DNA from 3 places in the Paenibacillus sp. J5 genome. Region 2 is predicted to be linked to each of the others. Evidence: riboswitches for the same ligand, from Rfam matches in the RefSeq annotation. Region 2 holds a riboswitch; each other region holds the start of a gene.
What was found. Region 2 has a riboswitch for cyclic di-AMP ahead of ACY1JZ_RS25315 (resuscitation-promoting factor). Riboswitches for the same ligand answer to the same signal wherever they lie in the genome.
Positions count from the first base shown of each region.

Region 1 (4,828 bases), on a different contig from region 2:
CAGTGTAATTAGGAAGGAGAGGCGCATTCTTCTCCCTGTGCAGGGCAAGCCTGGGTAGCGTTCCATGAGCCGGAAAGCTAAGCCAGGCTGCGCCCGAAGCATGGAGGATCAGCAATGAACGTGGCCGCGCCGCTACCGCTTCAAATGATAGGGCACCGTCGTGACCACAATATCCTGCTGCCGGAACAGTTGCGCCCGCAGGAGCAGGCTGGTCTGATTATGGAGCATGGCATGCCACCAACTGCGCGTAATGAATTGTGGAATCAGCACAGTCACGGGGCCATGCTCCGGCGATTTGGCTTCCACCGTGTGAATAAACTTGAGCAGCGGGCGAATGACGCTCCGGTAGCTGGAGCGGATAACGACGAGTCTGACGCCGGGATTCCATTGCTCCCATTTGCGTTCCATCGCCTCAAGCTCCTCATCACTAAAGCCGACATAGACGGCGACCACCTGATCGCTTAACGAACGGGCATAGCTGAGCGAATGCATGACAACCCGCGTAATGCCGGCAACAGGAACAATGATCGTTCCCTTGGCTATATACGGCTTCTCCTTCTCAGGCTCGATGCGTAGCTCCTCGGCTATGTTGCTGTAGTGCTGGTGAATACGATAGAACAACAGGATGACAAGCGGCAAGAACACAAACACGACCCAAACCTGGCTCCACTTGGTGAAGATGAAGATGAGCGTAATGAACAAGGTCGTCAGCATCCCGATCGTATTCATGATCAGCTTGGGTACCCAGCCAGCCGGCTTCAGGCGAAGCCATCTTACGATCATCCCGAGCTGTGACAGGGTGAATGGAATGAATACGCCGACGGCATAGAGCGGGATCAAGCCCTCTGTCTCTCCTCCAAACGCGAGGATGAGTGCGGCGGACAGGACGCCCAGGAACACGATGCCGTTCGAGAACCCGAGTCGGTCGCCGCGCACTGTGAATGCCCGCGGCATATATTTATCCTTGGCCAGCATGTAGGCCAGGAGCGGGAAGGCAGAATAGGCGGTATTGGCAGCCATAAACAAGATAAGGGCCGTCACGCCCTGAATCATATAATAGAAGATATTGCGCCCAAGCACCGCCTCTGCGATCTGCGAGACGACCGTAGATTTGGCATTGGGGACAATGCCGTAGCCGTAGGCGAGCAGCGTGATCCCCATAAACATCGCACCCAGCAGCACGCCCATCATAACGAGAGTGGTCGATGCGTTGCGGGGCGCAGGCTCGCGAAAATGCGGCACCGCATTGGACATCGCTTCGACGCCGGTCAGAGCCGAGCAGCCCGAGCTGAACGCCTTCAGCAGCAGGAAGAGTGTGACGCCATGCAGCGCAGCTCCAGCTCCAGATGATGCTGAGTGCATATCCCCACTTAGAAAACGAATCGCTCCGGTCACAAGGAGGGCGAAGATGGCGATGACGAACAGGTAGACAGGGATAGCCAGCACGCTGGCAGATTCTGTTACACCGCGCAGATTCATGATGGTAAGAAATCCGATCATGATCAGCGCGATCCCCACTCGGTCATCATGCAGCGCGGGAAAGGCGGAGACGATCGCATCGGTCCCCGCTGACGAGCTCACGGCGACAGTCAAGATGTAATCGACGAGCAGCGAGCCGCCCGCGAGCAGGCCAGTTGCCGTGCCCAGATTGTCTTTGGCAACGATATACGCACCGCCTCCAGTCGGATAAGCGGCGATCGTCTGGCGGTAAGACAGGATGAGAATCAGCAGCAGCCCAAGCACTGCGACAGCGATCGGCAGCGAGTACCAGAGTGCGGCAGTTCCAGCCAGCAGCAGCACGAGCAGAATCTGCTCCGTGCCGTAAGCGACCGAAGACAGGGCATCGGACGAGAGGACGGCCAGCGCCTTCAGCTTGCCGAGCTTTTCATTGGCCAGGGCGCTGCTTTTCATCGGTCGTCCGATAAACAGCCGTTTCAATTGAGTAACCATCGGTATTTCTTCCTCTCTTGACGCTTACGGGGTTAGCTGACGGATTCGGGCCTGAGGAGGCAGCCCTACGCCACGGCTTGCGCCTGACGATTCACCCCATAGGCATGAATGCAGAGCGTTTCCTCAATCGCGCTCGCATCGCTTGCCTGTTCGGTTCCCCCGCTCCTGCATGATTGCAGGACTCAGCGTTCTTGCAATATATGTTACGAGATGAATGATACGCCTTGTGAGCAATAACTGTAAAGGTTCGGGAAGGGGTGAAAACGGCTGAAAAAGCGAATTTAATGCGAAGAAATCGGTTACAACGGGGGAGCGCCGCTGGCGCGCTTGCATTTGGTTGCAATCTCGCCAGCTTTTGCGCTTGCTGCTGCTATGCTTGTTGTGTGCTGCGATGCTTCTCTGGCTGCTTGCTGCCAATTCGAAGCTGAATCACAATCATCACGATGACCAGGATTGCCAGACCATAGATGGCAGACGTATAGCCTCCGAATCTGTCGTGCATCACGCCGACAAACAGCGGCCCGAGTGAGGCAATCATGTAGCCGCCAGATTGGGTCATGGCAGACAGTGAGCTTGCTTCCTCCGCATCGGCCGCCTCATCGATCGGCAGCATCAGAGCGATCGGGAACAGTCCTCCAGCACCTAGCCCCAGCACGATGGCAATCAGCCATGGCGATGCGTGCAGCAGCAGAAGCAGCAGACCGATCAGCTCCAGGAGCGAGCAGGCAACGAGCCATACGCCACGGCGCTGATAGCGGCTGATGAGGAGTGGCATGAGCAGGCTCATCGGAATCTGCACCACGGTGAATAGCGTCAGCACCGAGCCGGCTGTCTGCCTGCTGGCGCCCATCTCCTCCACGATCGGTGCGAGCCATGCCGTCATCGAATAGAAGATGACAGCCATCAGCCCGAAGAAGCCCGTCAGCAGCCAGGCGCGCTTGCTGCGCAGCGGCAGTCCGGCACGCTTGGCTTGCGGCGTCGTCTGCACAGCGGGCTCATCCGAGCCAGCTACCCGCTGCTTCGGCTTGATCGGCCGCCACCAGAATAGAAGAGCGGCGAAGGCGAGCACCGACCAGGAGGCAGCGGATGCCTGCCAGGAATCATTGAGGGCGGATTGCAGCGGCACAGCCAGCGCGGCGCCGAGTCCCGCTCCGATGACCAGTGACATTGAATAGACACCGACGATAGCGGTGGGATTGTCAAAATGGCGCTTGACGAAGCCGGATAGCAGCGGTCCTGTAATCGCGATGCCGATCCCGGCGACAAGAGCGGTTAGCAGCAGCATCCAGCCCGTGGAGGCGACGAATCTCGCCGCGGTAGCGCCGCCGATGAGCAGCAGGCAGCAGGCTACCGTCCGCTCCAAGCCGAAGCGGGAGCTGAGCTTTACGGCTGCAGGGGCGAAAAAGCCCATGCACAGTACAGGAAGCGAGGTCAGCAGGCTGGCGAGTGCTCCACTCATGCCAAGCGACTCGCGGATCGTTTCGAGCAGCGGCGAGACAGATGAAATGGCCGGACGAAGATTCAGTGAAGCAAGGAATAAGGCGGTTAGCAAAAATAGAAAACGCATGGCTGTCTCATCTCCATATGATGTATTGCATCGCATCCGTTTATCCGCACAACACTGGCTGTGCGATGGATACTGTAGCATCTTCAAGTGTATAGGGAAGAATATGATTGATCAATATGATTATTTCTATTATTATCATAGATACAATCAATGATTCGGAGGGGATGAGCTTGGAAATTCGCCAGCTCCGTTACTTTATGGCTGTATGCGAGGAGATGCACTTCACGAAGGCCGCGGACAAGATCGGCATCTCCCAGCCGACGCTAAGCCAGCAGATACGAGCATTGGAGGATGAGCTGAACATCCCGCTGTTTGATCGGCTAGGCAAAAGGATTGCCCTGACAGAGGCAGGCAAGCTGCTGCTGCTATACAGTACCCAGATTGAGCGCAACCTTCAGAATGCGCAGGAGGCCATTGCAGAGCTGCGGCAGATGCAGCGCGGTGTGTTGCGAATCGCTGTGCTGCCGTCCGATCTGGACTATCGGATTACCGAGCTGCTGACGACATATCACAGGGAATATCCGACCATCAAGCTCCAGGTGATCGCCTCAGTCGAGATTGTGCAGCAGGTGCTGGACAATGAGGTCGATCTGGGAATCAGCCTGGAGGGAGAGCCGGATGAGAGGCTCGTAAGCATCCCGCTATGCAGGGAGGACTATGTGCTGGTCGTCTCTGAGGGCCATCCGCTGTATGGCAGACAGCAGCCGATTATGCTGGAGGAGCTGAGGACACTACCAACGATTATGTATCCGCAAGGGTATATCGGTCGTGACATTGTCGAGCAATATACACGTCGACGCGGCTTCTTGCTCAACACACAGATGGAGACGACCTCGGCAACCTCGGTGCTTAGTCTCGTCAAGGCGAACCAGGGGGCGACCATCCAGCCTTGGCCGCTTATCGTTCAGATGGGCGATCCTGCGTTGCACTGTGTTCCCATAATTGAGGAGACGCCTTGTCGGAAGCTGGAGATTATCCATCGTTCAGATCGTTATATGGGGCAGGCAGCGAGGCAGTTCATGCAGCGTGTGATCCGCTTCTTTACGTAAAGAGGCAGACTATTGACAACGAAATTAATAATCGTTATCATTAAGCGAGCAGATGGAAAGGATTGCTTGCGCTCGAATTCGTTTCGGCGCGAAACGAAGCTATGCCAGCCCAAGCCAGTACCCGGTTGAACATGTCGACCGGGGATTCGTGCTGAGCTTGAAGCTGCTGGCATGAGGGGGGACATCGATGAATGAAGGATTGGATTGGACGCTGATTGAGCAAAACTTAAATATATCGCCTACAGGTGCTGCTGAGCCCCTC
Region 1 is NZ_JBUEDD010000002.1:344,219-349,046, reverse strand. It holds gene kimA (potassium transporter KimA) at 133-1,950, opposite strand; cyclic di-AMP (ydaO/yuaA leader) riboswitch at 1,958-2,148, opposite strand; gene ACY1JZ_RS04065 (MFS transporter) at 2,321-3,517, opposite strand; gene ACY1JZ_RS04060 (LysR family transcriptional regulator) at 3,634-4,566, shown strand; gene ACY1JZ_RS04055 ((2Fe-2S)-binding protein) at 4,754-4,828, shown strand, end outside.
Region 1: linked by a shared signal. The riboswitch ahead of kimA (potassium transporter KimA) and the one ahead of ACY1JZ_RS25315 (resuscitation-promoting factor) in region 2 are both predicted to bind cyclic di-AMP.

Region 2 (4,828 bases):
AAGATTATTTGATGTCCCGGTACCAGATGTACTGGCAGGTGTACTTCCATCCGGTCACTCGCAGCTCTGAGATTATATTGCGTCAAATATTCAGGCGGGCGAAGGAGCTGTACCACGAAGGCTATCGCTTCACCTATCTGCCGCGTCCCATGCAGCGGCTGCTCATGGACGAGCTGTCACTACAGGATTATTTCCTGTTGGACGAGGCGATGGCGCAGACGGCATTCATACAGTGGACGGAGGAGGCAGATCATCTGCTGTCCGATCTATGCCTTCGTTTCCTTCATCGGCGATTGTATAAATATATAACCATGGATCAAGAGGATGAAGCATTGTGGCATGAGATTCGCTGTGATTTTGCCGCTGCCGGATTGCGGCCGGAGTATCATCTGGAGATTGACTTCCCGTTCGATCTGCCCTACGATGTGTACCAGCCTGGCAAGGCAGAGGGGGAGGAGAAGCCGCCTATCCTGCTCTTGGGTATGAATCATCAATTGTCTGAAATATCGGGGAAGTCTGACATTATTCGGTCTATTACAGGGCTTCATCTTGGAAAATATCACCTATATTACCCGGACGATCTGCTACGTGCCCATGCGAACAAGCTCCGTCCCTCCATTCGCGAGTTGTTCGGTGTATAGCTTGTATTTATAGAAGAAAAGGGGTTTTAACTTTGTTGATTGATACACATGCGCATCTGGATTCCGCCCGTTTCGACAATGATCGTGAGCTCGTCCTGCAACGAGCCAAAGAAGCCGGAGTGGAGCGAATATTAAATGTTGGATTTAACCGGGAGACCATCCCTTCGACAATATCTCTAGCAGAAGCCCATGATTCGATCTATGCGATTGTCGGATGGCATCCAGTTGACAGTATTGATATGCAGCCCCAGGATTTGGACTGGATTCGAGAGCTATCGAGTCATCCGAAAGTAGTAGCAATTGGTGAAATTGGATTGGATTATCACTGGGATACGTCCCCAAAGGACGTGCAGCATCGTGTATTTAGAGAGCAGATAAGATTGGCAAAGGAGGTAAATAAACCAATCGTTATTCATAATCGCGATGCCCATGAAGACATTGTGCGCATCCTGAAGGAGGAGCGCGCGGATGAGGTCGGAGGGGTCATGCACTGCTTCTCTGGAAGCTGGGAAACAGCCAAATTATGTCTGGATATGAACTTCTATATTTCCTTCGGCGGACCGGTGACATTCAAGAATGCAAGGGTACCCAAAGAGGTCATGGAAAGGGTTCCAATCGATCGTATATTGATTGAGACAGACGCTCCTTATCTCGCCCCTCATCCGTACCGCGGCAAGCGCAATGAATCGGCTTATGTACGTATGGTGGCGGAGGCCGCAGCAGAAATTAAAGGGATAACTTTGGAAGAGATTGCTAAAATTACGACCCGAAATGCAGAGCTTTGTTTTCGTCTACCTCAAAAATAGAAAAGAATCTGAGAAATAAAGACCTATGGGGTGATAAAACTCAATTTGTTCGGTGAATTTGCATTAATATTGCGAGTTTTTCCTGAAAATTCGTTTAAATCGCATTTTTAATGATCTTTACAATGGGCCACGAAAGAGGGTATGATTTTTCTCAGAGCTTGAATATGTATTGGATTTCCAATTTTGCTTAATTCCTTTGTTCGGTCTTACGGCGTGTCCGAAATCGTGCAAAGGAAGCGGGGGAACCATTGTTGTTCAGGGGTGAATTTGGTACGTGTCCGGAAACCTTCGCATCCGGTTCGAACCGATAGGGCGACTCTCTTGCCCGAACCCGTCAGCTAACCTCGTCAGCATGTAAGAGAGAGATCAACCTCGTGCCCACAATCCATGGTGAATACAACTTGCCTGGAAGCCACGAAACAGATCCTCTGTCGCGGGCTTCTTTTTATTTTTGAATATCTATTCAGAGGGCGACATAGGGTTAATCATGGAGGTGGGGAATCGGCGAGCTACTAGGAATGCGTGCTTGCACGCTAATCTACAATAGTCGCGTCATTTGAGATCATGCGTAACAGTTGACGGCGGGGCTATGAAGGAGGACCGAGGAAGTGGGCATGTTCCAACTCAAGGATACCCATGATAAACGATCATCCAGCATGTCTTTCGCATTGCGATGGAAGCATGAAAATTTGCGTTTGATTGTTCTAAGTGCTATTATCTCAATCGCTATGACTTTCATGTTACTGGTGTTGCTGTACGGTACGGCTTACAAGAGCGTATCGCTCGTAGTCAATGGACAAGAAACCGTTGTTTCGACGAAACAGTGGGTCCTGCAGCGCCTGTTGGATGAACAAGCTATTACAGTCGGGGAACACGACAAAATCTCGATGCCGCTTGATGCGGACATCAAGGACGGGGCCCGGATTGTAATTGACCAGGCTATACCGGTGACGGTTAGGGCAGACGGTACAACGAAGACATTCTACACCACAGAAAGAACCGTGAAAGCGGCGATCGAGGATTTGAATATTTCGCTTTCAGACGACGATAAGATCATGCCTGCCTTGACAGAAGAGCTAGAGGCTAATGAGACCGTATCGATCGTTCGTGTAGATAAACAGGTTGCCAAGACAGAGCAGTCGGTGCCGTTCGAAGTGGTGAAGAAGAATGATCCGACGCTCGAGGAAGGCAAGGAGAAGGTCGTACAGGCCGGCAAGGAAGGTCTGCTCGTGGAACAATACGAGAAGGTCTATGAGGATGGTCAGCTCGTATCAGAGAAGCTGGTTACGAAGACCATCGAGTCGAAGAGCGTTGATCAGATCATCGCCATCGGCACGAAGAAGAAGCCGGAGGTTATGGTTGCTTCCGCGGACGCAGGTACTGGCGCAGCGCAGACCGTAACCAAGTCAGGCGTTACCTTCAAGGCGAAGAAGGTGCTCAAGAGTGTAACACTGACCGCTTATTCGGCGGGTGTAGCTTCGACGGGCAAGGATGAGAGCCACCCGCTGTATGGCATTACAGCCTCGGGAGCGACGGTGCAGGAGGGACAGACGATTGCTGTCGATCCTGATGTCATTCCCATGGGCTGGTGGGTATACATCGAAGGGGTGGGCTTCCGCCGGGCAGAGGATACCGGAGGAGCTATTAAGGGCAACAAGATCGATGTTTACTTCGATAGTGAGTCCCATGTGAAGAAGTTCGGTCGCAAAAAAGGGCATACCGTGTATGTGATTGGCCCTAACAAGCCCAAATCGAGTTAATACCGGCGGTGCCTCAAGCTCTGCAAGACTTTTTATTGACTGTGCTCTAATCATATCGTAATTTCGATGCAAATATGTCATGATAAGAAGAGGCGATGCCTCTTCTTTTTTTGATTGATAATTAAAGCTTAGACGGACAGAGGGAAGGTTCAAATGATTAAGGAAGTTATCGTTGTAGAGGGCAAGGATGATACGATTGCGATAAAACGAGCGGTCGAAGCCGATACGATCGAAACGGGCGGCTCTGCGATCGGGGAGGCTGTGCTGCGTCGAATCGAGCTGGCTATGGAGCGGCGGGGGATCATTATCTTCACCGATCCCGACCATGCCGGAGAGCGTATCCGCAAGATCGTAGCGGCCCGGGTACCAGGCTGCAAGCACGCCTTTCTCGCGCAGGAGGAGGCGCTGTACAAAGGGGATATTGGCGTGGAGAACGCCTCGCCTGAGGCAATCGTGCGTGCGCTCAGCAATGTTCGGACAGAATATACGGAGCAGATGCAGCCGTCCACGCCGCAGATCGAGTGGAGTGATCTGGTGGACGCCGGTCTGCTCGTTCACCCGGATGCGGCGCGCAGAAGGCTGCTGATGGGCAATCTGCTTGGCATCGGATATGCCAACGGCAAGCAGTTCTTCAAGCGATGCACCATGTTCCGCATCTCGGCAGAGGAATTTGGCGCTGCGCTGGCACAGATGGAGGAGACGCTGGGGCAATCAGAACAGGATTAAGGGGAGACAGGGATGAGCAAGCAGGTGGGACAGGATGCTGCGCTTCAGGTGGCTACACCGAAGCGGACGAAGGAGATTATTGCAAGGCACGGATTCTCGTTCAAGAAGAGTCTGGGGCAAAACTTCTTGATCGATCAAAATATTCTCGATAAAATCGTGGCGGCTGCTGAATTGGACAAGACCAAGGGGGCGCTGGAGATCGGGCCTGGCATCGGCGCGTTGACCCAGAAGCTGGCCGATGCGGCCAAGGTAGTGACAGCGGTCGAGATTGATAACCGTCTGATTCCGATTCTCTCGGAGGTGCTGGAGGGCCAATCTCATGTGGAGGTCGTCCATGGCGATGTGCTGAAGCTGGATCTGCGGGCGCTGATGGAGCGGCGCTATGCAGATACGACGGGGGTCAGCGTAGTCGCCAACCTCCCGTATTATGTGACGACGCCGATCCTGATGAAGCTGCTTGAGGAGCGGCTGCCGCTTGAGCATATCGTGGTGATGATTCAGAAGGAGGTGGCCGAGCGGATGGCCGCACGGCCAGGAGGCAAGACCTATGGGAGTCTCAGCGTGGCGGTGCAATATTATTGCGAGCCGGAGCTTGTCTGTACGGTGCCGCATACGGTATTCATCCCGCAGCCCAACGTAGACTCGGCTGTCATCAAGCTGTCGCTGCGCAGCGCGCCGCCCGTACAGGTCAGTGACGAAGCGTTCTTCTTCCGCGTCGTGCAGGGGAGCTTTGCGCAGCGTCGCAAGACGCTCAGCAATAATCTGGGCGCGCTCGTGGGCAAGGAGCATCGCGAGGCGCTCCAGCAATTACTCAACGGCTGCGGAGTGGACCCTGGACGCCGCGGCGAGACGTTGAGTCTGGAGGAGTTCGCGCGCATCAGCGAGGCGCTGCTGG
Region 2 is NZ_JBUEDD010000019.1:54,647-59,474, reverse strand. It holds gene ACY1JZ_RS25325 (HD domain-containing protein) at 1-641, shown strand, start outside; gene ACY1JZ_RS25320 (TatD family hydrolase) at 674-1,447, shown strand; cyclic di-AMP (ydaO/yuaA leader) riboswitch at 1,652-1,815, shown strand; gene ACY1JZ_RS25315 (resuscitation-promoting factor) at 2,056-3,207, shown strand; gene rnmV (ribonuclease M5) at 3,361-3,933, shown strand; gene rsmA (16S rRNA (adenine(1518)-N(6)/adenine(1519)-N(6))-dimethyltransferase RsmA) at 3,946-4,828, shown strand, end outside.

Region 3 (4,828 bases), on a different contig from region 2:
AAATACAAATTCAAGCACCCGTCTACAGCCGACTTTCAGAAAACCCTTGAACAGGTTACACGCAAGAAATGGGATGATTATTTCCGCCAATACGTCTATGGCAGCCTGACCGCAGATTTCTCGGTGGAATCGATCGAGGTACGGCCTGCCGAGCAGCAGCGCACTGACATGTATGAATCCATCGTCGTCATTCGCAAAAACGGCGGCGATTACGGAGAAATCCCTATTCTATTCCAGTTCAAGGACGGGACGGCGCTCTCGAAGGCCTGGGATGGCGCAAGTAGCCACATTCAATTCAAGCTGCTGCATACCGCGCCGCTCGCCTTCGCTGTCGTTGACCCGCAGCACACGATGGTCTTGGACAATAAGCGTATCAATAATTTCCTGAAGTCCGAGGTGCTGGAGTCTTCGAGCACCCGCTGGAATCTGGGCATCGTCAAAGTGATCGAGGGGCTGCTAGGCTCCTTGAGCTGGTGAGGTGAGAGAGATGAAACAGCATTTGCTGCAAGGCTGGAGACTGTCGCTGAAGCATTTCCCTGTCATTATTATGCTGTTCCTGTATCAGTTGCTGTGGGGCTTCTTCCTCTACCGCGCTGTACAATCTGTAGTCATCCCCCTGCTCAAGCGGTACCCGGACTCGATGTCGGACAACAGCTCCGTCCGTCTGTTTCTGCTGGAGGCGCAGTTCCAACTAACCAAGACCGAGATCATCGAGCCCTATCTATGGATGCTGGTCGGGCTGCTGGCCGCGCGTATGCTGCTCACACCATTCATTCAGGCCGGGCTCGCCTACTCGCTGCACCATACATGCGATGACCGGGGCACGCACTTTCTTCGGGGCATCCGCCGAGTCTGGAAGCCCATGATGGCGCTCTATGCCGCGGAGATGGCGTTGCTGCTTGCCCCGGTATGGTGGCTGCTGCCGGTCGCCTCCCGACTGCTGCATACGAGCGGCTCTGGCGAACAACTGCTGCTGAACGCTCTGCCCTATCTATGCGGCTGGCTCTTGTGGGGCGGGTTGCTCCATCTGCTGTTCCGCGCCGCGCAGTTCGGCATCGTCGCCCGCAGAGGCTGGAGCGCATCGATAACCTCCGCCCTGCAGTCGCTGCTGCCACTGGCAGCTATCTCGCTTGCTCTGCTGGGAGTAAGCCTGCTGCTGTCGCTGGTTGCCTCCGCTGTATCGATGATCTGGGCGGGCCTGCTCGCCTTAATCCTTCACCAGGCCTTCTATCTGATTCGGTCGCTGCTCAAGGTGTGGACGATGGCTTCCCAATATCAGGCGTGGCAGAGCCGTCAGCACAGCGAGTAACACGTTAAGAAGGACGGATGTCTAACCGATCGCAAATGAATAAGTTGGATGAAAAACGATCGTTTTTCATCCAACTTTTTTGCATTCTCCCGGAGGGTGACAGAGCAGCGCGATTCGACAAATTTCGCGCGGCGGGCGAATCAACCACGATGATGCCAAATCACTGATTGCTGGCGGCATAATACGTCAAATAGCCGCAATAAGTTGCAGGAAAAATGTGAACATTGTGTGAACAAAGCAGGAAAAGTGGCGATTGAAGCGAATACATAGCGAGTACATAAGTGCAGATGGTCCGTTCTTCATTCACATCAGTCATCTGTACCTCTGCACGCCTGGCGTGGGCGAGCCGCAGCGCAATGTTGCCTTGCAGCCCGCCCCGCCGACTAACACATTGCCGAATCCCTGATGAACCGGTCAGGGAGCGGGGGAACCACTCTGGGTGAATTGATCCCGACCAGCAAGAGAAGATAGAGCGCTGGCCTGAGGGTATCATAGGGAGCCTTCGACCGAACCCCACAGCTAACCTCGCAGGCATCGGAAGGAGTTTTTTTGTTTTGAAGAAAGCCGTTCTGTCCCTGCTAGCTCTGCTCGTCCTTATGTCCTTCTCGGCAGGCTCCGCATTTGCAAACTCCAAGATGGATGATGCGATTGACGAACTGATCGGTACACCTTACAAGTACGGCGGCACGACAACCAAAGGGTTCGACTGCTCCGGCTTTACTTCGTATGTGTTCAAACAGTTCAAGCTTGATCTGCCACGTTCCTCGTCCTCCCAAGCTCAGATCGGGAAGAAAGTGGACAAGGATGATCTGAGAGCTGGCGACCTCGTATTCTTCAACACAAGCGGAAAAGGCATTTCCCATGTAGGAATTTATGTAGGAGACGGCAAGTTCGCCCACTCCTCGTCCAGCAAAGGTGTAACCATCAGCAAGCTGAGCGAATCCTACTATGTCAAGCGTTACGTGACCGCGCGCCGCGTGATGGACACTGATACGTTTGAAAAATATGCTGACGAGCCTTCGGATGAAGTGCTTGACACCAGCGGAGATACGGACTAATTCTTTGCATTGTTTATATTGAAACCGCAGCAGCCTCAGGCTTTGCGGTTTTCTTTTTGTGTGCGAACGCACCCTATAGGCGGTTAGCTATATCGCGGCTGCCCGCTCTCACCGCGCCTGCAGCCATCAGGCACCATCTTAACCAGGAGGAGCAACGCTCATGTATGTATTTATCCACCGCAAGGATCTGCGAACCTACGATCTGCGCGCCTTCGACGCTCTTCATCGCCGCGGACTTCCCGGCATTCATCTGCTCATCCTCGACCCGCAATTGCTCACCGCCGAGCGGCTGGTGGCACATAGTGGGCAGCAGTTTCTGGAGCACGCCGTCCTGCTGGAGCATGCCTATGCCCAGGCGGGACAGACACTGCACCTACTCTGGGGACAGCCAAGCGCAGTCGCCGCTGCCGTAATGGATGCTTACCCTGTTCAAGGCCTCGTCGCACATGCTGACTATACACCCTACGCCAGGCAACGGGATGCCGCCCTGACGCAGGCGGCAACCATCCGTTCGATTCCCGCTGTTTTTCTGGATGACCTGCCGCTTGCGCCACTGTCTCAGTTGCAGGACTATGCGGGACGCAGCGAGCCATACAAGGTGTTCACTCCCTTTTACCGCAAGTGGAGCAGCTTCATGCAGCAGCATTATCCGGGGCGAGCGCGCATCACGGTGAAGCAGTTGCATACGGTTGCTGAGCTGGAGGCCAGTGTGCTGGAGGCCTTCGGCTTGCCCGCTCCCATTCAGGCTGCCTGCTCTGCAGCCAGGCAGCGCGTCATGGCAGGCGGCCGGACAGTATGCAGCGGAGCACAGGCTCTGCAGAGCTTCATCCACGAGCGGCTGCATCGCTATGACCAGAGCCGGGATGCCTTCGCCGAGCCAGGCACTAGCGGCATCTCCCGCTATGTGAACAGCGGGGCTCTCTCCGTCCGCGAGGCCTATGAGGCAGCGTCTCTGCAGCCTGGCGGAGAAGCGTGGATTCGCCAATTGGCATGGCGTGATTTTTATCTGTATCAGGCGATTCATAATGAGCGATTTTTCACAATAGAGCAGCAGTATGACTTCTCCGCACTGCAGGAGACGCACTTTGCTGCCTGGTCGCAAGGCAGGACAGGCATCCCGATCATCGATGCCGCTATGGCGCAGCTAAATCAGACGGGCGAGATGCCTAATCGTCTCCGCATGGTGACGGCGATGTTTCTGACGAAGAACCTGCTCTGTCCCTTTACACTTGGGGAACAGTATTTCCGCTTGCAGTTGTCGGATTACGACCATATCCTCAACCGCGGGGGCTGGCTGTGGAGCTCCTCCCTTGGCTACGATGCGGCTCCCTACTTCCGCATTATGAACCCAAGCTCTCAATCTGCCGCCCATGACCCGCATGGCCACTACATCCGCCGCTGGCTGCCCGAGCTTGGCCACTTGTCTGACCGTGAGATTCATCTTCCCAGGCCCGATGCAATCGTTGACTTGAAGGCATCTCGGGCGCGCGCCATGGAGGTATACCGCTTCATGCTTCAGTAGCTTGGCGCCTCTCGAAGATGGATGGAACGCCTCCTTCCTTATTTTGAATTTGCTGCCTGTTAGCCTATAATCAGTACAGGGGCAAGCGGCATTGCCAGAGGTACGCTCCATTTCATTCTTCATAATTGAACCGAGAAGACGAATACATCGTCTATAGATAGAGGTGGCCGTGTTGAGTTCCGATACCCAATTTGATTACTTAAAAGCGCTGAACGATAGTGAAGACAAGACCGAGATTCTTAACGAGCTGATGACCGCCTACGGCAAGGATGTCTGGAACTACGCCTACAGCATGACCCGCAAATGGGAGGTTGCCGACGATATTACACAGGAGGTATTTATCAAGGTATTCAAAAACCTCTTCACCTTCCGCAGCGAGGCCTCCATCAAAACATGGCTGCTTACGATTACCCGCAATACGGTGCTGGACTATAAGCGCTCTGCCTACTTCCGCAGAATTACGCTCGTGGATTACTTCGCAAGCGATTCGAAGACCGGATTGTCCGCCGAGCAGGAAGCGCTGCAGACCGAGGCCACCAGCGAGATGTGGGATATGGTGCTGCAGCTTCCGCCCAAAAACCGCGAGGCCATGATCCTGTATGCGCACAACCAACTGTCTCTCAAGGAGATTGCCGAGGTGCTTCAGGTCAGCGAGGGCACGGTCAAGTCCAGATTACATCATGCACGCACGAAACTATCCCAAATAAAGGAGCGACACCATCATGCATCCGAGCGATAAAGATAAGCTTAAACCGCTTGAAGCCCCTCCTTTGAAGCATCGTGGTTTTGATAAAGCTCTACAGGAAACCATATTGCGACGCGTCAGCGAACTGGAGGAGCAGCAGCCGCGGCGCTCGCGCACCTGGCTGCGCGCACCGCTTCTGGGCGGAGTGGCCGCTGTGGCGCTCGTGTTGCTCCTGGTGCTGACGAATGGGCTGC
Region 3 is NZ_JBUEDD010000011.1:58,307-63,134, forward strand. It holds gene ACY1JZ_RS19580 (M1 family metallopeptidase) at 1-477, shown strand, start outside; gene ACY1JZ_RS19585 (hypothetical protein) at 488-1,309, shown strand; gene ACY1JZ_RS19590 (hypothetical protein) at 1,563-1,715, shown strand; cyclic di-AMP (ydaO/yuaA leader) riboswitch at 1,692-1,858, shown strand; gene ACY1JZ_RS19595 (C40 family peptidase) at 1,864-2,367, shown strand; gene ACY1JZ_RS19600 (cryptochrome/photolyase family protein) at 2,528-3,889, shown strand; gene ACY1JZ_RS19605 (RNA polymerase sigma factor) at 4,062-4,628, shown strand; gene ACY1JZ_RS19610 (hypothetical protein) at 4,702-4,828, shown strand, end outside.
Region 3: linked by a shared signal. The riboswitch ahead of ACY1JZ_RS19595 (C40 family peptidase) and the one ahead of ACY1JZ_RS25315 (resuscitation-promoting factor) in region 2 are both predicted to bind cyclic di-AMP.